2 regions of the Wukongibacter baidiensis genome follow, and region 2 is predicted to be linked to the other one. Evidence: a T-box and tRNA genes for the amino acid it is inferred to sense, from the RefSeq annotation. Region 2 holds a T-box; the other holds one or more tRNA genes.
The links. A T-box is a leader RNA that pairs with one kind of tRNA and senses whether it is charged. The one in region 2 lies ahead of leuS (leucine--tRNA ligase), so its partner is inferred to be a tRNA-Leu.
Positions count from the first base shown of each region.

Region 1 (9,115 bases), 270 kb from region 2:
AAAGGTTATCACTGCCCCTAATAGAATTAACAATATATTTTTAGCAATTGTTTTCTTTTTCATTTATTATTCCCCATTCTTTATATCGACCATATTGAGAATTTCTTGCCCGTTAATATTTGGCACATATCCTGCAACATTCTCACGAATACCAATAAAGGTCATTGTATGGGCCAATGGTATTGACGGCGTGTCTTTATGAATCAATTCTTGTACTTCTCTATATATACTCGCTCTAAAGGCTTGATCTGTCGCTTGCCTCGCTTGATTTAATAGAAAATCCACCTGTGGATCTCGATAATAGGAATAGTTATTAGATAAACCTTGTTTTAAGTTTTCCGATGCAAACATCGTATATAGAAAATTATCGGGATCTAGTATATCTCCATTCCAACCAGCCAATATCATGTCGTAGTTTCCTTTGTTTTGTCTTTTAATTACCTCTTCCCAAGGTTCTATAGATACATCTACGGAAATATTAGCCTTAGAAAGACTTTCTCTAATATATCCTGCCAATGAAATAGGTTTAGGGAAGTATTTTCTTGGTAAATCCATAACCAAGAGCTCTATCTCAATACCTTCCGATAAGCCAACTGATTTCAGCATTCTTTTTGCCTTCTTTACATCATAATCTAATGACTTGATAGTCTCATTATGCCCCCAAATCACCGGTGGTAAAAATGAATTTGCCGATTTCGACAGTTCATCAAAAGCTTCAGACATCATCCTATCACGATCCAGTAAGTGACCAATAGCCTGACGTACTTCCCTTAGTTTTAGATGCTCATTATTCATGTTCATAGCTAAGTATCCTATATTAAAATATGGTCTACTTAATAATAGCAGGTCTTTATCCTTGCCTACGGTCTCCATTTCATCCTTCGTCAGCAAATCAATAATATGAACTTTACCGGACCTTAGAGCTTCTAATCTTTCTTTTTTATCGGGTATAGTTTTAAATACAACTTTATCAACCTTTGCCTTACTTCCCCAATAGTTGTCATTACGTTTCAAAGTAATAGTTCCTTCATCATCCCAGGTTTCAAAAACAAATGGGCCCGTACCTACTGGATGTTGTTTTAGATTTTCATTGAAAGTCATTATCGCGTCTGGACTTGCGATTCCAAAGGCTGGCATTGTAAGTATACTTAAAAAAGGTGCATAGGGCTTTTTTAGTCTAATTTCTAAATCCACATCAGACAACGCTGTTACCTGTTCTACAATCCCAGGAAACCCTCCGAAACTCATGTTCCAATAGCTAAAGTAACCCGCATGGTAGATACTGCTTTCATCCATCCATCGATTGAAGTTAAAAGCTATAGCCTGTGCATCTAAAGGAGTTCCATCATGAAATGAAATCCCCTTCCTTATTTTAAACTGCCAAATCAACCCGTTTTCGCTCATATTCCAACTCTCTGCCAAAGAAGGTACAATACTAACTCCGCCTTTATCGTACTTAACTAGATTGTCATAAATATTGATCGTAACCTTTAAAGAGTCATAGTCTGTCACAACGGCTGGATCTAATCCAATAGAAGAGTTCGCTCTACCAATGACTAGGACTTTTTCTTCTTTGTTATCTTTAAATAACTCTTTTGTTATATCTATCAAGTTATCTATTTGAAAGTTGAATGCAGTAAGTATCATCCATAAAACAATCGTAATACCACTGCCTATTGCAACCCATTTAATATTCTTCATTTTTTCACACTCCTCTACATTATTTTATCAGAAAAACGATAATCTTGTAGTTTTTTATGAAAAAAGGGCTTTTTTATATTTTCCTACATTTTTCGATTATAATAATCTCTGGTTGAAGGATTAATGTCCTAATTATAATTTTATTAAAGGAGGAAACAAAATGGCTGTACAAGCTAAGAAAATGCCAACTCCTCCAAGAAAAAAAGGTTTATTTAACTTTTTTCTTGATGGAGTAGAAAAAGCAGGTAATAAATTACCTCATCCAGTAACATTATTTGCATTATTTGCCTTCGCAATCATTATTATTTCTGAGATCTGTTCTCGTGCAGGTTTAACTGTAGACTTCTACGATGCAAAGTACAAAACTGAAAAAACAGTAGAAGCTATTTCACTACTTAATGCTGAAGGTTTAAGATTCATGATTAACTCTGCAACCAAAAACTTTACTGGATTCCATCCACTAGGAACAGTATTAGTTGCAATGCTTGGTGTTGGTGTTGCTGAAGGAACAGGACTTATTAACGCATCATTAAAGAAATTAGTACTTAGTACTCCAAAGAGACTTATAACTGCAGTAGTTGTATTTGCAGGGGTAATGTCTAACATAGCATCGGATGCTGGATACGTTGTATTAGTTCCACTTGGAGCTATCGTATTCTTAAGCTTTAAGCGTCATCCACTTGCAGGTATGGCAGCTGCATTTGCCGGCGTATCAGGTGGATTCTCAGCTAACCTTTTATTAGGTACATTAGATCCACTATTAACTGGTATTACTAACGAAGCTTTAACTGCTGGTGGTATTAACCTATCAATATTACCTACTTCAAACTACTACTTCATGGTTGTATCTACTTTCTTAATAACTTTCTTAGGTACATTTGTAACTGAAAGAATAGTAGAACCGAGACTTGGTGAATATAAAGGTATTACACCGGATGAAACAATGGAAGTTACTAAGGAAGAGAAAAAAGGATTAGTAGCTGCTGGTCTTTCTCTATTAGTATTTGGTGCTATAATGTTATTCTTAACGGTACCTGAAAACGCTATTTTAAAAGTAGATGGAACTTTAAAGGCTTTCACATACAACGGACTAGTTCCTACAATAATGTTATTCTTCCTTATTCCAGGTTTAGCATACGGTATCGCTGCTGGAAGCGTTAGAAATGACAAAGATGTAGTTAAGTTTATGAGTAAGTCTATGGCAACAATGGGAGGATACTTAGTTTTATCTTTCTTCGCTGCTCAATTTATCAAATACTTCTCATACACTAATCTAGGTATCATATTAGCTGTAAGTGGTGCAAACTTCCTAAAAGCAATTGGATTTACAGGACTTCCATTAATTATAGGATTTATCTTAGTTGCTGGAGTTATAAACCTTTTCATAGGTTCAGCATCAGCAAAGTGGGGAATCATGGCTCCTGTATTTGTCCCAATGATGTACCAATTAGGATTCACGCCAGAATTCACTCAATTAGCTTATCGTATTGGGGATTCAACTACTAATATAATTTCTCCACTAATGTCATACTTTGCTGTAATCGTTGTATTTGCACAGAAGTATGATGAAGATACAGGAATTGGTACTTTAATTTCTACAATGGTTCCATACTCAATAATGTTCTTATTAGGATGGACTTTACTATTAGTACTTTGGTACTTCTTAGGATGGCCAATAGGACCAGATGCATTTATTCACTTAATGCAATAGTTTAAATAGCATATAAGAAGCACCTGCCGATTGAATAGGCAGGTGCTTTTTTACATATATCATTTCCTTAATCGTTCTTCTTAAATTGTAAAAATTCATATTTATCATATAACAATTTTAATTCCTCAAAGTTATTATCTGGGTCTTCTAATAAATTTGCCGCTCTAGTTAGTACATCCAATTGTTCAGGTGTAATGTCTTTTTCATCCATTTCAGAATCTGTTGTAAGTGAGGGTTCGTCCCAATAAATGTGTTCATTTCCTAATACTGAAGCTAAATCATGGCATAAAATACTTAGAATGGGATGTACTCCCCACCATTCTGGTAGACCATATGTAGAAGAGTTCAACTTGCCCTGTTTATACCTAAGCCATACATCCCCAGGATATTCAAATTTTTCTCGAGAAAAGTCAACCATTTGCCTGTCTGGATCTACTAGCATCCATCGCTGCTCTTTTTCATTCCATACTTCACATATAACGTGATAAATATGGTGCCCTGGATAAAGATAGTTGGCGAACCCATAACGAACTCTAACTGGAATATCTCGACTTTTCAAGATAGATGCAAGCAAAATAGCGTGATATCTACATGATAATATTAACCGCTCCTCAGGCTTACGTTCATAAATTAGCCCAGGTTGATTATAGTTATTTAACCCCTTTAACATTGATTTTACCGTTGGATATTCCTTATCTTCATTTACTCTTTCCGATGCAATTACATCTCTATAAAGAGGTAGATCAGCCACAGGATGAATTAATTGAGCTTTAATCAGTTTACAAAGATCAGTAAGTGGTTCCGGTAATTCATCATATAGTTTTTCATTTTCTCCTGGATCAGTATAAATGCTGTATCCTTTATAAAACTCTAACACTCCTTCCTCATTCATCTTCTCTCTGTTTTTACCTTTTTCTAAGCCTATTTCAGCCTTTAAACTTTCCTTATCTTCGATTTGACATCCACTAAATAATAATATTGTTATTGCTAAATATACTAAATACTTCTTCCACATAATACAATCCCCTTAATTTCTTAGTAGATATAGTACATGAATCATTGTATCATGGTTGGCATAAACTTACAATTTATTAATGGACATAAAAAATTCCAATATCTTTAGGATATTGGAATTACTTTTTATTATGAACTTGTTAGTGGCGCGCCCTAAGGGACTCGAACCCCTAACCTTCTGATTCGTAGTCAGACACTCTATCCAGTTGAGCTAAGAGCGCAACTTTTTTAGTTTATTGGAGGCGGCACCCAGATTTGAACTGGGGAATAAAGGTTTTGCAGACCTCTGCCTTACCACTTGGCTATGCCGCCATAATAAAGATTGTATGTAATTTAATTCATCAAATAAATGGTGACCCATCCGCGACTCGAACGCGGGACACCCTGATTAAAAGTCAGGTGCTCTACCGACTGAGCTAATGGGTCATATATGGCTGGGGATACAGGACTCGAACCTGTGAATGACGGAGTCAAAGTCCGTTGCCTTACCGACTTGGCTAATCCCCATCAATGTTTATAATGGGGCGGCTGATGGGGTTCGAACCCACGCATGCAGGAGCCACAATCCTGTGTCTTAACCACTTGACTACAGCCGCCATGATTCTTGGAGCGGGTGAAGGGGATCGAACCCTCGCAACCGGCTTGGAAGGCCGGGGCTCTACCACTGAGCTACACCCGCATAAATTTTATATTGGAGCGGTAGAAGGGATTTGAACCCTCGACCCTCGCCTTGGCAAGGCGATGCTCTACCACTGAGCCACTACCGCATAAAAAAGTAATAAATTAAGGTACTTTATTTGCTTATCAGCAAATATCGTAAAATTTCCCTCGAACCAACTACGGTTCGCTACAAAATTTTACTAAGTTGGTGGAGGGAACTGGATTCGAACCAGTGTAGACTCAGTCAACGGATTTACAGTCCGCCCCCTTTAGCCACTCGGGCATCCCTCCATATTTATGATGGAGCTGGTGATGGGACTCGAACCCGCAACCTGCTGATTACAAGTCAGCTGCTCTGCCAATTGAGCTACACCAGCATAATGGCGATCCAGAAGGGACTCGAACCCTCGACCTCTAGCGTGACAGGCTAGCGTTCTAGCCAACTGAACTACTGGACCGTATTTTAATTTTGAATAATAGCCTATTTGCATATAAGCAAATAACTTGGTGGGCGCAACAGGACTTGAACCTGTGACCCCCTGCTTGTAAGGCAGGTGCTCTCCCAGCTGAGCTATGCGCCCAAGTCAGCTTCTAGTTAATAGAAGCTAATTATTGGTGACCCCTAGGGGACTCGAACCCCTGTTACCGCCGTGAAAGGGCGGTGTCTTAACCGCTTGACCAAGGGGCCAAAACCTTGGTAATTTAATAACTTGGTAGCGGCGAGTGGACTCGAACCACCGACCTTTCGGGTATGAACCGAACGCTCTAGCCAACTAAGCTACGCCGCCACATTATAAGATTTATTGGTTGCGGGGACAGGACTTGAACCTGCGACCTCCGGGTTATGAGCCCGACGAGCTACCAACTGCTCCACCCCGCGTCGATATTTATATATATTTTGTTGATGGTGCCGGGGACCGGAATCGAACCGGTACGGTCTTTAAGGACCGCAGGATTTTAAGTCCTGTGCGTCTGCCAGTTCCGCCACCCCGGCATATATTGGCTCCAGAGGTGAGATTCGAACTCACAGCCTACCGGTTAACAGCCGGTTGCTCCACCATTGAGCTACTCTGGAATATCAAACCGGCAACGACTTACTCTCCCAGGCGGCTGCCCGCCAAGTACCATCAGCGCTGAAGAGCTTAACTTCTGTGTTCGATATGGGAACAGGTGTATCCTCTTCGCTATTGTCACCAGATTTTTTGCCGCTAGGCAAATAAATTTCATTAATTTTTGACCCAAGATAAATCATCTTCGGTGCTATTAAGTTAGAGATAATAAATTTACTTTATTCTCTCAAAACTGAACAATGGAAAATATGGTCAAGTCCTCGACCTATTAGTACCTATCAGCTAAAGACATTACTGCCCTTACACCTTAGGCCTATCAACCAGATAGTCTTTCTGGGGTCTTAATCCATAAATGGATGGGAAATCTTATCTTAAGGTGGGCTTCGCGCTTAGATGCCTTCAGCGCTTATCCCTTCCGTACATAGCTACTCAGCGGTGCTCCTGGCGGAACAACTGATGCACCAGAGGTACGTCCATCCCGGTCCTCTCGTACTAAGGACAGCTCCTCTCAAATTTCCTGCGCCCACAGCGGATAGGGACCGAACTGTCTCACGACGTTCTGAACCCAGCTCGCGTGCCTCTTTAATGGGCGAACAGCCCAACCCTTGGGACCTACTACAGCCCCAGGATGAGACGAGCCGACATCGAGGTGCCAAACCTCCCCGTCGATGTGGACTCTTGGGGGAGATAAGCCTGTTATCCCCGGGGTAGCTTTTATCCGTTGAGCGATGGCCCTTCCACTCGGAACCACCGGATCACTAAGCCCGACTTTCGTCCTTGCTCGACCTGTATGTCTCGCAATCAAGCTCCCTTCTGCCTTTGCACTCTTCGCGCGATTTCCAACCGCGCTGAGGGAACCTTTGGGCGCCTCCGTTACTTTTTGGGAGGCGACCGCCCCAGTCAAACTGCCCACCTGACAGTGTCCCAAGACCGGATCACGGTCTCTGGTTAGAACTTCAGTATTACAAGAGTGGTATCCCAACAACGACTCCGCACAAACTGGCGTCCATGCTTCTAAGTCTCCCACCTATCCTGTACATGCAATACCAAAATCCAGTGCCAAGCTACAGTAAAGCTCCACGGGGTCTTTCCGTCCTGCTGCGGGTAACCGGCATCTTTACCGGTACTACAATTTCACCGAGCCTACTGTTGAGACAGTGCCCAAATCGTTACGCCTTTCGTGCGGGTCGGAACTTACCCGACAAGGAATTTCGCTACCTTAGGACCGTTATAGTTACGGCCGCCGTTTACTGGGGCTTCGGTTCACAGCTTCGCATACGCTAACCACTTCCCTTAACCTTCCAGCACCGGGCAGGCGTCAGCCCCTATACATCATCTTTCGATTTAGCAGAGACCTGTGTTTTTGCTAAACAGTCGCTTGGGCCTATTCTCTGCGGCCACCTCGGGCTATTCACCCTAACGTGGCACCCCTTCTCCCTAAGTTACGGGGTCATTTTGCCGAGTTCCTTAACAGTAGTTATCTCGCTCGCCTTAGGATTCTCTCCTCACCTACCTGTGTCGGTTTACGGTACGGGCACCTTTTATCTCGGTAGAAGCTTTTCTTGTCAGTGTGGAATCAGCAAGTTCGCTACTTATTTTTCGCTCCTCATCACCTTTCAGGATTGCAAAGACGGATTTGCCTATCTCTGCTCCCTACGGGCTTGAACCCACTCAACCAACCGTGGGCTTTGCCTATCCTCCTGCGTCCCTCCATTCCTCAAACGATAAAGTGGTGGTACAGGAATCTTCACCTGTTGTCCATCGCCTACGACTTTCGTCCTCGGCTTAGGTCCCGACTTACCCTGAGCGGACGAGCCTTCCTCAGGAAACCTTAGGTTTTCGGCGGGTAGGATTCTCACCTACCTCTCGCTACTTATGCCAACATTCTCTCTTGTATAAAGTCCACTGCTCCTTACGGTACAGCTTCAGCCGATATACAATGCTCCCCTACCCCTGCCATACGGCAAGCCATAGCTTCGGTAACAGATTTGAGCCCCGGTAATTTTCGGCGCAGAGCCACTCGACTAGTGAGCTATTACGCACTCTTTAAATGAGTGGCTGCTTCTAAGCCAACATCCTAGTTGTCTAAGCAGCTCCACATCCTTTCCCACTTAATCTGTATTTAGGGACCTTAGCTGATGGTCTGGGCTGTTTCCCTCTCGACTACGAATCTTATCACCCGCAGTCTGACTCCCAGATAAAAGAATACGGCATTCGGAGTTTGATAGGCTTCGGTAGGCGGTGAAGCCCCCTAGGCCATTCAGTGCTCTACCTCCGTTTCTCTAAATCTGAGGCTAGCCCTAAAGCTATTTCGGGGAGAACCAGCTATCTCCGAGTTCGATTGGAATTTCTCCGCTATCCACAGGTCATCCGATAGCTTTTCAACGCTAAACGGTTCGGACCTCCACGAAATTTTACTTTCGCTTCATCCTGCCCATGGATAGGTCACCCGGTTTCGGGTCTACGGCATGCAACTAAATTCGCCCAGTTAAGACTCGCTTTCGCTGCGGCTCCAGACCAAAGGTCCTTAACCTTGCTGCATACCGTAACTCGTTGGCCCGTTCTACAAAAAGTACATGGTCGTTCATATAAAGAACTTCCACTGCTTGTAGACATAGGGTTTCAGGTTCTATTTCACTCCCCTCCCGGGGTTCTTTTCACCTTTCCCTCACGGTACTATCCTCTATCGGTCACCAGGTAGTATTTAGCCTTGGGAGGTGGTCCTCCCAGCTTCCCACAAGGTTTCACGTGCCTCGTGGTACTCTGGAGTAGTGCCAAGGATCTTCTTCTTTCACCTACAGGACTTTCACCTTCTGCGGTGGGCCTTTCCAGACCTCTTCGGTTAGAATACCTTCCTCTTTATGGCTCTATCCACAACCCCTAAAGCCGTAGCTCTAGGTTTGGGCTCTTCCCCTTTCGCTCGCCGCTACTGAGGGAATCGATTTTTCTTTCTCTTCCT
Region 1 is NZ_CP138202.1:5,727,743-5,736,857, reverse strand. Features, by position in the region: gene R9X47_RS26070 (DUF6305 family protein) at 1-63, opposite strand, end outside; gene R9X47_RS26065 (ABC transporter substrate-binding protein) at 67-1,701, opposite strand; gene R9X47_RS26060 (AbgT family transporter) at 1,883-3,412, shown strand; gene R9X47_RS26055 (transglutaminase domain-containing protein) at 3,480-4,427, opposite strand; tRNA gene R9X47_RS26050 (tRNA-Arg) at 4,571-4,647, opposite strand; tRNA gene R9X47_RS26045 (tRNA-Cys) at 4,664-4,738, opposite strand; tRNA gene R9X47_RS26040 (tRNA-Lys) at 4,777-4,852, opposite strand; tRNA gene R9X47_RS26035 (tRNA-Gln) at 4,858-4,933, opposite strand; tRNA gene R9X47_RS26030 (tRNA-His) at 4,947-5,022, opposite strand; tRNA gene R9X47_RS26025 (tRNA-Gly) at 5,032-5,105, opposite strand; tRNA gene R9X47_RS26020 (tRNA-Gly) at 5,119-5,193, opposite strand; tRNA gene R9X47_RS26015 (tRNA-Tyr) at 5,293-5,377, opposite strand; tRNA gene R9X47_RS26010 (tRNA-Thr) at 5,388-5,463, opposite strand; tRNA gene R9X47_RS26005 (tRNA-Asp) at 5,468-5,544, opposite strand; tRNA gene R9X47_RS26000 (tRNA-Val) at 5,592-5,667, opposite strand; tRNA gene R9X47_RS25995 (tRNA-Glu) at 5,700-5,774, opposite strand; tRNA gene R9X47_RS25990 (tRNA-Met) at 5,798-5,874, opposite strand; tRNA gene R9X47_RS25985 (tRNA-Met) at 5,891-5,966, opposite strand; tRNA gene R9X47_RS25980 (tRNA-Leu) at 5,992-6,080, opposite strand; tRNA gene R9X47_RS25975 (tRNA-Asn) at 6,087-6,161, opposite strand; rRNA gene rrf (5S ribosomal RNA) at 6,168-6,284, opposite strand; rRNA gene R9X47_RS25965 (23S ribosomal RNA) at 6,405-9,115, opposite strand, start outside.
Region 1: it has a tRNA-Leu gene. The T-box ahead of leuS (leucine--tRNA ligase) is inferred to sense a tRNA for this amino acid. The anticodon was not compared.

Region 2 (12,811 bases):
CCTTTGCTATCGTATTTAAGACCAATAATACGGCGGCAGCGTTGTTGTTTACAACTATGGCTCCCTCTGCTCCAGTCAGCTTACATATAAGTTCCTCAACATGAGAATATCTAGAACCCCTTTTCCCGTTAGAAATATCAAATTCTAATGTTGAATAGTTACAAGCTACATCGGTTAACTCCTTCAAAATTCTTTCGCTAATTAAAGCACGTCCAAGATTTGTATGTAAAACTACTCCTGTAGCATTTATTACCCTTCTAAGGCTCATAGTATTCATTTTTTCTATATAAACAACAATATCATTAACTAGGTCCTCAGTCTTAATTTCAAAATCAATTAGTTCGTCATCTGTTGAACTCAGTATTTTTTTTCTTACCTCGTCAATTTTGTTTCTTATGGAATCTACAATAGTACTTCTAGGAAATTTCTCTATTAATACATCGATTCTTTCATTATTTAATAGCTCGTCTACCTTTGGTAGATTTGCAAGTAAACTCTTTTTATTCATGTTTTCACTCCCACAACATACTTTTTATAATCTGAGTACTATCTAGATTATAATTTTTTTACTATAAAATTATAACATATTTATTGTTTTTTTTAATAAAAATAACTTGTAGTTAATTAGTTTAATCAATCTTTTAGATAAATAAGACTTGAAAACCTTTCAAATTTGGGATAGATTTTTACATTTTTGTAAAACATATTAATATCTTTGGAAATTGTGTATTCTGATTTCTAAAGATGTAACATTTAAAAAAACATCTTTCAAGGAGGATTTTTATGAATCAATTAGATGCTATCATAGGCAAAGTTAATAGTTTTGCTTGGGGCGGCTTTATGATTATATTTTTAGTTGGAACAGGTGTCATTTTGACCTTAGGTACAAGAGTTGTTCAGTTCAGGAGATTAGGCTATGCCTTTAAGCTTCTTTTTTCTAAAGAGCATGCCGGTGAAGGAGATATAACTCCTTTCCAGGCTTTAATGACTTCCCTTGCAGCTACAATAGGTACTGGTAATATTGCAGGTGTAGCTACAGCAATCGCAGCAGGTGGACCTGGAGCAGTTTTCTGGATGTGGGTAACTGCTGCCTTCGGTGGTGCTACCAAATACGGTGAGGCATTATTGGCTATTAAGTACAGGACAACTAATGAAAGGGGAGAAAAATCTGGCGGGCCAATGTATTACATAAAACTTGGTATGAGTGAAAGATTCCAAGGCAATTTCTCTTGGTTAGGCTGGCTATTTGCATTATTTGGTTTCATCGCTTCCTTCGGTATAGGAAATATGGTACAGGCCAACTCTGTTGCAGCATCCTTGTTGACCTCTTTCAATATAAGTCCACAAATGTCTGGAATATTTATTGCAGTTGCTACAGGACTAGTTATTATCGGAGGAATAAAGAGTATAGCAAGTGTAACCGATAAGATAGTTCCTGCTATGGCTATTGTCTACGTTATCGGTGCTTTAATAGTACTTTTTAATAAAGCATCAATGATCCCAGATGCTTTCTCTATGATTTTTTCAAATGCTTTCAATGCAAGAGCAGTTGGCGGAGGATTAATCGGTACTGTAATTCGTTTTGGAGTTGCTCGAGGTGTATTTTCTAACGAGGCAGGCCTTGGTAGTGCACCAATTGCCCATGCTGCATCCAAGAACAACGACCCAGTTAAGCAAGGTATAATCGGTTCTCTAGGCTCTTTCTTAGACACTTTAGTAGTTTGTACAATGACTGCCTTAGTAATATTGGTTTCAGGGCTTGTATCAATAGGCGCAGATGGAAGAATGGCAATTACAGATGAGCTCACAGGTGCAGCTTTAACTACTACTGCCTTTAGTCAAGCATTGCCTGGATTCGGGTCATTTATAGTATCCATCGGTTTAATTTTCTTTGCATTTTCTACTATTCTCGGTTGGTACTACTATGGTTCTAAATGCCTTGAGTATATAGCTGGAGTAAGGATTATTGTCCTTTACAAAATAGTTTGGGTGCTTCTATGTTGGTACGGTGCTACAACATCCTTAAAATTCGTTTGGAATATTTCCGATACATTCAATGGTTTAATGGCAATACCTAACTTGATTGCCTTACTAACATTAAGTCCTTTGATTTTTAAGATGACCTCTGATTATGAAAAAAGAGAGCGACGATAGAAATTCATCTGTTGATGCATTTTGAATTGCAAGTTCTCTGTTACAAGTTCCAAGTATTAACGGTCTTTCTTAAGGGTTTTAAATAGAAAAACTTAATAGTAAAATAAGCACTCCTTTGGAGTGCTTATTTTACTATTAAGTAGTTTTCTTGTTTTTCAGTTACTTCACCAACTATAGCAAATTCCGTATTAAGATTTTTACTGTAGTACTCTAAAAGCTTTTCAGCCTTTTCCTTTTCAAGTGAGATGAGTAAACCTCCTGATGTCTGTGGATCAAACAAAATGTCCTTTAGGTAAACCGGTACTTCACCTTCATATTTTACATTTTTTCCTAAGTATTCTTGATTTTTATATGTCCCAGCAGGCACTAATCCCATCTCTGCTTTTTCAATCGTACCTTCAATTACTGGTACCGCTTTTGAATCTATTATAATAGATACGTCGCTTCCCTTTGCCATTTCATAGGCGTGACCCAAAAGTCCAAATCCAGTAATATCTGTACAAGAATTGGCACCTACTATATTCATTCCATCGGCGGCTATATTATTAAGGCTAATCATAACATCAATTGCCTTCTGTTCGATGCTCTTATCTAACATTTCAGCCTTTATAGCTGTATTTAATACTCCAAGACCCAAAGGCTTAGTCAGAACTAGTACATCTCCTGCTTTAGCACTTGAGTTGCTTAATACTTTATCTGGGTGGATAGTTCCAGTTACTGATAGACCATACTTTGGCTCATTATCATCTACAGTATGTCCTCCCACTAATAATGCTCCAGCTTCCTGTACTTTATCACTTCCGCCTTTAAGTATCTCTGCAAGTATATCCATAGATAAGCAAGTTGGAAAACATGTTATATTTAAGGCTAATATTGGTTTTCCGCCCATTGCATATACATCACTTAAAGAATTAGCAGCTGCTATCTGACCAAAAACATATGGATCATCAACCACTGGTGTAAAGAAATCTAGGGTTTGAATTATAGCAGTATTTTCATCTAACTTATATACTGCTGCATCATCGGATGTATCTAAACCCACTAGGAGTTTATCGCTTTTAACTGGTGGTAATTGACACAGAACCTGTGCCAAGGTCTCAGGACCTATTTTAGCTGCTCAACCAGAACTACTACTTAACTCAGTCAATCTCTTATTCTTCAAGTCTTTCATCTTTACCACCTCCAAATTCTATTTTAATTTAGTAACTCATCTCATCTTAGGTTATACCCAATAGACCTGTGCTCAAACTAGGTTTTTCGCACACAAGTATATATTATCATACTTTCCCCCATATTGTTCATAGAAAGTTTAAAACTTTACTGCGTCCTTTTGTTTTTAAGGCATCCATCAAATTCTCAACAAACTGTACTGGTATGCCTTCGAACTCGCTAAATACCTTAGAAATCAAAACTGCTTGCATATTTTTAAACTTTCTATAAATAATCTGGGGTTACTTCACTTTTATACTATCTTTAATTTGATTAAACTTACTCTCTCCAATTCCACTAACCTTCATGATATCCTCTATACTTTTAAATCCATTATTTTCACGTCTGTATTTTATTATTCTTTCACCTATTGATTCTCCTATACCATCTAGTGTTATCAATTCTTCCTTTGATGCAGTATTAATATTTATTTTTGTGTCAACTCCTAGGCTCCCTAAATCCTCAAGGCTTTCAATCTCTTGACCCTTTTCAGGAATAATAATTTTTTCTCCATCCGAAACATATTTTGACCTATTAATTCTATTAATATCTGCATTATCGGTAAGTCCACCTGCCTTATTAATTGCATCTATTACCCTATCCCCTTCCTTAAGAATCACAACCCCTTGGCTTTTAACTGCACCGCAGATATCAACCTTAATCTCCCTTGGATCTTCAACCTTCTTTTGAGATTCTTCAGTTATATTTTCCTTAGAGTCAGTATTGACCTTTTCTTGTTCTATATCTATATCCGCTTCAATCAACGCCTTCTCATTCGTTTTAAACCTAAATTCTTTAACATTGAAAAATATTATTGATAGAATGAATATAATTACCAAAACAACTTCTTTTTTCCTTATCTTTCTCATAATATCCCCCTTCTCTCCCCATAGATAGCTTCTCACTCATTTACAATTATTTCTATATTACTTTTCCTTAACCTTCTTTTCCATTATAAAACCTTAAAATTTTTTTCTTTTTCTGTTATACTATATAAGTGTCACAAAATTTTTATCCTTTCCATCTTTAAAAATCCAGTCTATTTTTTTGGTATTATATTTTATATTCTTAAGTTTTGTAATACTTGAGCTTTCAAGTTTAATTATAGTTTATTTTATATGAAATGAGTCCGTCTTGAAAATGAGGACATCCTTGTACATAATGTTTATATCAAAATTAGAGGTGAAAATATGAAGCGATTGTTTATAGTAATGTTAGTAATTAGTATCCTAGTATCGTCTACATCTGTGGGTTTCTCTGAGGGCTCCTATGAGAATTTCGATATTACTGCAGAAAGTGGAATTGTCATTGATGCAGCAAGTGGAGATATATTATTCGAAAAGAATGCACATAAACCAATGTATCCAGCTAGTACAACTAAAGTTATGACAGCAGTATTAACACTAGAGAATGCCAACCTGAATGATAAGGTTATTATAGATAAAGAAACTCCTTTTACTGATGGAAGCCGTATATATGTTAAAGAAGGTGAGGTTTTCACAGTTGAGCAATTGCTTAATTCGGTTTTAATCCAATCAGCAAATGACTCAGCCGTTGCCTTAGCAAAGCATATATCTGGAAGCGTCGAAGAGTTTGCAAAACTTATGAATAAAAGGGCTAAGGAACTAGGGGCATTAAACACAAACTTCACAAATCCCCACGGTCTTCCTGATTCGGAGCATGTAACCACTGCTTATGATTTAGCAATGATTGGGAAATATGCTATGACAATTCCAAAGTTTAGGGAAATCGTAAAGACTGTAAAGTATCAAATACCTATAACAGAAAAAACTGACGAGATTAGATACCTTAAAAATAGAAATAGACTTCTTTGGGGTGTAGGCCCTAGCAATAAGATGGAGTATGATGGTAAATTAGTAGATATCAAATTTGACATAGTAGATGGCATTAAGACTGGATATACCTCTGAAGCACAGCAATGCCTTGTATCAACGGCCTCTAAGGATAATAGAAGAGTTATAACTGTTGTTCTTAAAGCGATTAAAACAAATATCTATTCCGATACAAGAAAACTAATGGAATATGGCTTCGATAATTTTAAAGTAATTACTGTGGCTAACTCTGGTACTACACTTAAAACAGTTCCAGTTGAAAATGGTATTGAAGAAACTGTTGATTTAGTAACTCAAGATAGTATTTCTAAAACAGTATTGAATCAATATAATCAGTCGGACATAGCATATAAGGTTGAAGTTGAACCACAGATAGTGGCACCCATTAATAAGGGACAGCTTCTTGGAAAGGTTACATATACTCTTAATGGTGAAAATGTCGGAGAAACAAGTCTAATTGCATTACAGTCTATCGATGAAAAGCAAATATATAAAATCATAAAGAAGATTAAGGATCCTAAAAATCTTAATTTAGTCAAAATCTTAATAGGTTTGGTACTTCTTTATGTCCTTTGGAGAACTATTGTAACTGTCAGAAGGATTAGAAGAAAAAGAAGAAGATGGAAATGGTAAACAAAAAAAGCGACGTCAAGTCGCTTTTTTTATTTGTCTACTTTTTCTATTTTACTACAGCAATCATTTCTATTTCTACATTTACATCCTTAGGTAGTCTAGCAACCTCAACGCATGCTCTTGCAGGCTTATGAGTGCTAAAGTACTCACCATATACTGCATTAATTCTTCCAAACTGATCCATATCTTTTATGAAAACTGTTGCTTTGATTACATTTTCAAGTGTTGTACCTGCTTCTTCTAACACAGCCTTTGCGTTTTCAAGGCATTGCTTTGTTTCTTCCTCAATACTACCTTGTACTAATTCACCAGTAGCCGGATTGATTGGAATTTGACCTGATAAAAATAGTAAATTACCTGCTAAAACCGCCTGTGAATAAGGTCCAACAGCAGCTGGTGCCTTGTCAGTATGTATAATCTTTAAATCCATATTAAAACCCTCCTAAATTTTTGTATATAAAATGCATTAAAAATCTACATTCTAATCATTTGAATACCCGATGTTTCACGGATATCCAAACAATCAAAATGTAAAAAATTTAATTTATTTACTTACTATCTACTCTGATCTCGTCTAAGTAGTTATAGATTGTGTATCTTGAAACACAAAGTACCTTAGCAACATAATCTATAGCACCTTTTATTAAAAAGGCCCCTTGATGATCTAACTCTTTAACAATATTTACTTTTTCTTCTTTTCCCATATAAGCCACAGGTTTACCTGATTTCTCTAATGTGTTTTTAACTATATCTGTCAATACATCGTTAACCCTATTTGTAGATTCATCGTGTTCCTTTTCCTTCTTAGATGATTGAGTTTGAATCAGATTATCTATTACTCTCTTTGAAACAACTAATTCTGATAGATCAAAGTTAATACAGACACAACCAATAATATTATTATCCTCATCTCTGATGAACATAGTTGATGATTTTAGGACTCTTCCTTCAGCGCTTTTTCCTGTATAGTTTATCTTGTCTTCTTGAATATTATGATCTAAAACATTTTTCAAAAGTGATTCATATAAAGGTCCACCTACACTTCTGCCTGTAACATGTCCATTGGCTATTGCAATAATAGATCTATCCATTTTGCTAAAATCATGAAGTACAACTTCACAGTTTGTCCCAAAGGTTTTTGCTATACCTTCTACAACCGGGATATAACTTTTTAAAATCGGATTTATATTGTTTGCCATCGAATCCCCCCTAAATTTATCTGCTATTTAACAACAATATTAACTAATTTTCCAGGAACACAGATTACTTTAACGATATTTTTCCCCTCAATAAATGATTTAATTCTCTCATTATCTAACGCTGTTTTCTCTAGTTCTTCTTTTGACATACTCTTATTAACTAGTTGTTTGTCTCTTACTTTACCATTTACTTGTACTACTATCTCCACTTCATCCTTCACTATGGCTTTACTATCATAATTTGGCCACTTCTGCGCATGAACGCTTCCTTCATTACCAAGCATACTCCATAATTCTTCTGTCATGTGAGGAGCAAATGGAGATAAAAGTACTAATATTGTTTCTAATGACTTAGTAATTAGTGGTTTATTTATTTTTTCTTTATCGATTTCTTTATATTTATATGTTTCATTAACAAGCTGCATTATGGCACTAATTGCAGTGTTAAAGTTAAATCTACCACTAATATCCTCTGTAACTTTCTTTATAGTACTGTTTATAACGAAGTTAAGTTCTTTATCTTCTTTTCCGTTGATCTGAATTGCTTCACCCGCTAAAGCTGTGTATTCTTCAAGTTCACAAGCCAATCTCCAAACTCTATTTAAGAATCTATATGAACCTTCTACTCCCGTATCACTCCACTCAAGATCTCTTTCAGGTGGCGCTGCAAAAAGTATAAACAATCTAGCGGTATCAGCTCCATACTTTGAAATAATCTCTTCAGGACTAACTACATTACCCTTAGACTTAGACATTTTGGCCCCATCCTTAAGAACCATACCTTGAGTTAATAGATTTTTAAATGGTTCATCTACAGGTGACAATCCAATATCGTGAAGCACCTTCGTAAAGAACCTTGCATAAAGAAGATGAAGGATTGCATGCTCTACTCCGCCTATATATTGGTCTACATCCATCCAGTATGATGCCTTTTCTTTATCAAAAACCTTGTTTTCATTTCTAGCATCGGTATATCTTAAGAAATACCAAGATGAATCAACGAAGGTATCCATTGTATCAGTTTCTCTTTTCGCCATGGCACCGCACTTTGGACAAGGAGCATTTTTAAAGGATTCACTTGTAGTAAGTGGAGATTCTCCTTGACCAGAAAATACTACATCGGTAGGAAGTGTAACCGGTAAATCTTCTTCCGGTACTGCTACTACTCCACACTTATCACAATAAACTACTGGTATTGGTGTTCCCCAATATCTCTGACGAGATATAAGCCAATCTCTAAGCCTATAATTAATAGTTTTTTTACCATAGCCTTTTTCTTCAATAAACTCATTGATTCTATTTGCACCCTCAGTATTCTGAAGACCATTAAATTCTCCAGAGTTGGCCATAACTCCTGGCTCAGTATATGGAAGTTCTAATTCCTCAACATTCTCTAAACCTTCTGGCTTTATTACTGGTATTATATCAATATCATATTTTTTTGCAAACTCAAAGTCTCTCTCGTCATGGGCAGGTACTGCCATAATCGCACCAGTTCCATAATCCATTAGAACATAATTTGCTATATAAATTGGTATTTTATTGCCATTCAATGGGTTTACAGCATACTTTCCTATAAATATACCTTCTTTTTCTACATTACTTGCCGTTCTTTCAATTTCAGTCATACGACCTAATTTATTAACAAATTTCTCTACTGTTTCTTCATATTCAGTTCCCTTTACTAGTTCACTTACTAAAGGATGCTCAGGAGCTAAAACCATAAATGTAACTCCAAAGGTTGTATCAGGTCTTGTTGTAAATATATCTAGAACCTTGTATGTCCCCTCAATTTCAAACTTCATTTCTGCTCCGTAGCTTTTTCCTATCCAGTTCGCTTGCATCGTCTTAACCTTTTCTGGCCAACCTTCAAGCTTTTTCATATCGTCTAGCAATTTTTCAGCATAGTCGGTTATTTTAAAATACCATTGCTCAAGATTTTTCTTGACGACTATTGAATCACATCTCTCACACTTTTCATTAACAACCTGCTCATTTGCAAGAACAGTTTCACATGATGGACACCAGTTAACTGGAGATTTCTTCTTATAAGCTAAACCATTATTGAAGAACTGTACAAATATCCACTGTGTCCATTTATAATAATCCGGTAAGCAAGTAGTAACCTCTCTATCCCAGTCATAGCTGATTCCTAACTCCTTTAGCTGTCTTATCATCTCAGCTATATTCTCTCTCGTCCATATATCTGGATGTATATTATGCTTAATTGCAGCGTTTTCCGCTGGAAGTCCAAATGCATCCCATCCTATTGGGTGAAGTACGTTATATCCATTCATAGTTTTAAATCTTGCTATAACATCACCTATAGAATAGTTTCTCACATGGCCCATATGTAGCTTTCCAGAAGGATATGGAAACATCTCAAGACAGTAGTATTTTTCCTTTTCATTATCTACTTCTACCTTAAAGGCTTTTTCATCATCCCATTTTTTCTGCCATTTTTTTTCGATTTCGGTAAAATCATATCTAACCATTTACTATGCCTCCTCAATATTGTATATTCATAAACATTTTAATAACAACTAAACATTTTTTATAGAATATAAAAAAAGTGGTACCCGCAAAACAACTCCTCCCTAAATATAGGGACGAGAATTTTCCCGCGGTACCACCCTACTTGACATAATATCCACTCATACGGTTTTTTAAAGGTAACCAGCCTAGATAAATGTAGTAATACTACTTTAAGTTTTAATGTAGTATTACTATGCTTAGGTAAGTTCGAAATCTATCTATATCGATTCACACCAGCCATCGACTCTCTGAAGGTTATTAATCCTTAAATAGAATGTATTTCTACTACTCCTATACTTGCTATATTAATTTTTTAAAAGTTATGTTATCATTTATTGTAATAATTTTCTCAATTCATGTCAATATCTAACCTAGATTATTCATAAAAAGTTTGAAAGACTGCAAGTAGTTTTGAATTCTAAGACTTTCATCAAGTTCGAAGGTATACCTAAACGGTACGTCAAGAATTTGATGGGGGTCTTAGAATCAAAAGCACGTAGCAGAGTTTTGAATTTTTTATGAATAATCTAAGTTCAATTCTACATATTTTGCACCTTTCCAAATTCGCTCCAGATCATAAAAGCTTCTTTGTTCTTCAGTAAATATGTGAACAACTACATCCTTATAATCCAGTAGAATCCAGCTTCCTTCATTATGCCCTTCTTTATGACCTACATATACATTCTTTTCAGCTAATTTCTTTTCAACTGTATCAGCTAAAGCAGTTGTATGTTTTGTTGAAGTCCCGGTTGCTATAATGAAATAATCAGCAAAGGCAACAATTTTACCTACTTCCATTAATACAATATCTTTTCCCTTTTTACTATCAATTGCTTCACAAATCTCTATTGCAAGTTCCCTCTCAAAATTTTGCATCCATTTTCCTCCCTTAATTTAGGGATATTGAAAAATAATTTGTCACACATCATTGTATCTATATTTCTAATATCCCTTATGCTGCAAATGCATTATAACCTAAGAAGGTTAAATATATTAAATATATTAATAGTAATGGTATTCCAGTAACTCTTCTCAACTTTTTATTATATATTCCTGAAATAACCAGTATTAACATAAGCAATAATGAAACTGGTAAATCCACATAAAGGGTTTGGGGGATATCTTCAAAAACCCTTCCAAATAATATTATATCTCTCTTACTTATCTCAAGACCATATCCAGTAGCTATTGAAGCCGTTCCAAGTATCATAGTATTATTCAATATATTGGCTCCAATAATATTACCTACTGAGATACCTTCATGCCCCTTTACTATTGCAGTGATACTTGTAGTAAGCTCTGGCAGTGACGTTCCTAATGCTATTAATGTTAAACTGATAATTTGTTCAGGAACATTGTAGAATTCAGCAATTTTTCTTCCATTATCAACGAGAAGTTGTGCTCCTATGATAATAAATATGCTTCCTAGTACAAACTTAACAATATTTTTTAAGACATCCTTTGAATAAGTCTTTTTCTCGGAATTCTTATTATCTACAAGTATATTACTACCCCTAAACTGCTTAAGGTTTAACCATATAAATACTAATAAAACTGCAAATAGAACTAGACCTTCAATCTTGGTTACTATAGTGTCTATACTGAAAAACAGCAAAAGTACTGTAGACCCTACCATTAGCAAGCCTTTTTCGCTAAAAAGTTTTCTATTAACTACACTAGGTGCAAAAAGTATTGAAGTCGAAAGGATTAGCCCTATATTACAAATAGTTGACCCTACAGCGTTGCCAATGGCCATATCCGGTGATCCTTGAGTTGACGCTATTACAGAAACAAAAAGCTCTGGTAATGTTGTTGCCAAACTCACTATTGTAGCACCTATTATTATAGTTGGTATTCCTGTGATAGTTGCAAACCACACTGATGCATCAACAAATAAGTCCCCACCTTTAATAATAATTACTAGTCCAACTAAAAATAGTAACAATGTAGTATAAATCAATTTTGATTCCTCCATTATTATCCCGGATTATTCCTATAGAGGTTCAAGTGCAAATATTAATTTATACATATCCAAAACTCCCAGAAGCATTGGGTCTTTGAATATGTATAAATTAAGTTGTACTAGGAACTCTCTATGGAAAATTCAAAACTCTAGTGAAACCTTTCGAACTTTTCATGATAGTCCGGGTTACCTTATTTATATTTCAACTGAACTTTGTACTGATGCCATTTCTGTGATTAAAGCGTTTCTTGCAAAAATACTATTATGATGTATAAGTAATCCCTTTGAAATTACATGCTTGATAGAATTATCTAAAGCCATAAGTACTGCTCTATTTAAATCATATTTGGCTATATTTCTTATTTCATCTACCCCAGGGAATCTCCTATTTGGCTCTATATAATCTGCTAAATATATGATTTTCTCTAGACTTGTCATACCTCTCCTACCAGTAGTATGATATCTTACTGCGTTCAGAATCTCTTCATCTTCAATTTTGAATTCTGATTTAATAAGCTCAGCCGCTATCAAACCATGGGCCAAATCTATATTTAAATCAATAACTTCATCAATTTGAATGTGAAATTCCTTTATATATTTTCTTGCTTCATAACCATCTAAATACTTAGCATAATCATGTAATAGCCCCGCAACCTCAGCCTTACTTTGACATGCATCATGTTTTCTAGCAAGCCATGTAGCACTTTCACAAACTCCTAGAGAATGTTTGTATCTTCTATGTGGCAGCTTGTTCTTAAGTACAGATTTTATATATTCTAAATCATACACATTTTCCACCTCTAGTTATTTAAGAAACTTGCATGCATTATGCAATTTCATCATTTATCATTAGCGCTTTCTGTATATAACCTATTTTTATAAATATAATATTCCACTGATTCAGGTATAATGTATTTTATACTTTCACCAAGCCCTATTCTTTTTCTTATATCAGTTGACGATATAGCTAAAGCAGGTACGGAAGTTACAAGAATATTAGCATCATATTTTTCATTTAATTCGGTTATCTTTTCCTTTAGCTTTTTTTCATCTATTCCAGGCCTGCTTGCAGCTATGAAATTACACAACGTTAGAAGTTCTTTTACATTTCTCCACGTTTCAAGTTCATATACTGCATCGGCTCCAGTAATAAAGTATAACTCGGCATCACAATCTATTTTATCCTTAAACTTTTTGATAGTATTTACAGTATAAGAAATATTATTATCTTCAATTTCAATTTTTGATACCTCAAAATTTGGATT
Region 2 is NZ_CP138202.1:5,992,348-6,005,158, reverse strand. Features, by position in the region: gene selA (L-seryl-tRNA(Sec) selenium transferase) at 1-508, opposite strand, end outside; gene R9X47_RS27515 (alanine/glycine:cation symporter family protein) at 784-2,154, shown strand; gene selD (selenide, water dikinase SelD) at 2,279-3,325, opposite strand; gene R9X47_RS27505 (helix-hairpin-helix domain-containing protein) at 3,606-4,232, opposite strand; gene R9X47_RS27500 (D-alanyl-D-alanine carboxypeptidase family protein) at 4,554-5,849, shown strand; gene R9X47_RS27495 (RidA family protein) at 5,896-6,279, opposite strand; gene R9X47_RS27490 (helix-turn-helix transcriptional regulator) at 6,398-7,048, opposite strand; gene leuS (leucine--tRNA ligase) at 7,072-9,543, opposite strand; T-box leader at 9,651-9,893, opposite strand; gene rsfS (ribosome silencing factor) at 10,100-10,459, opposite strand; gene R9X47_RS27475 (calcium/sodium antiporter) at 10,536-11,543, opposite strand; gene yqeK (bis(5'-nucleosyl)-tetraphosphatase (symmetrical) YqeK) at 11,742-12,335, opposite strand; gene nadD (nicotinate-nucleotide adenylyltransferase) at 12,386-12,811, opposite strand, start outside.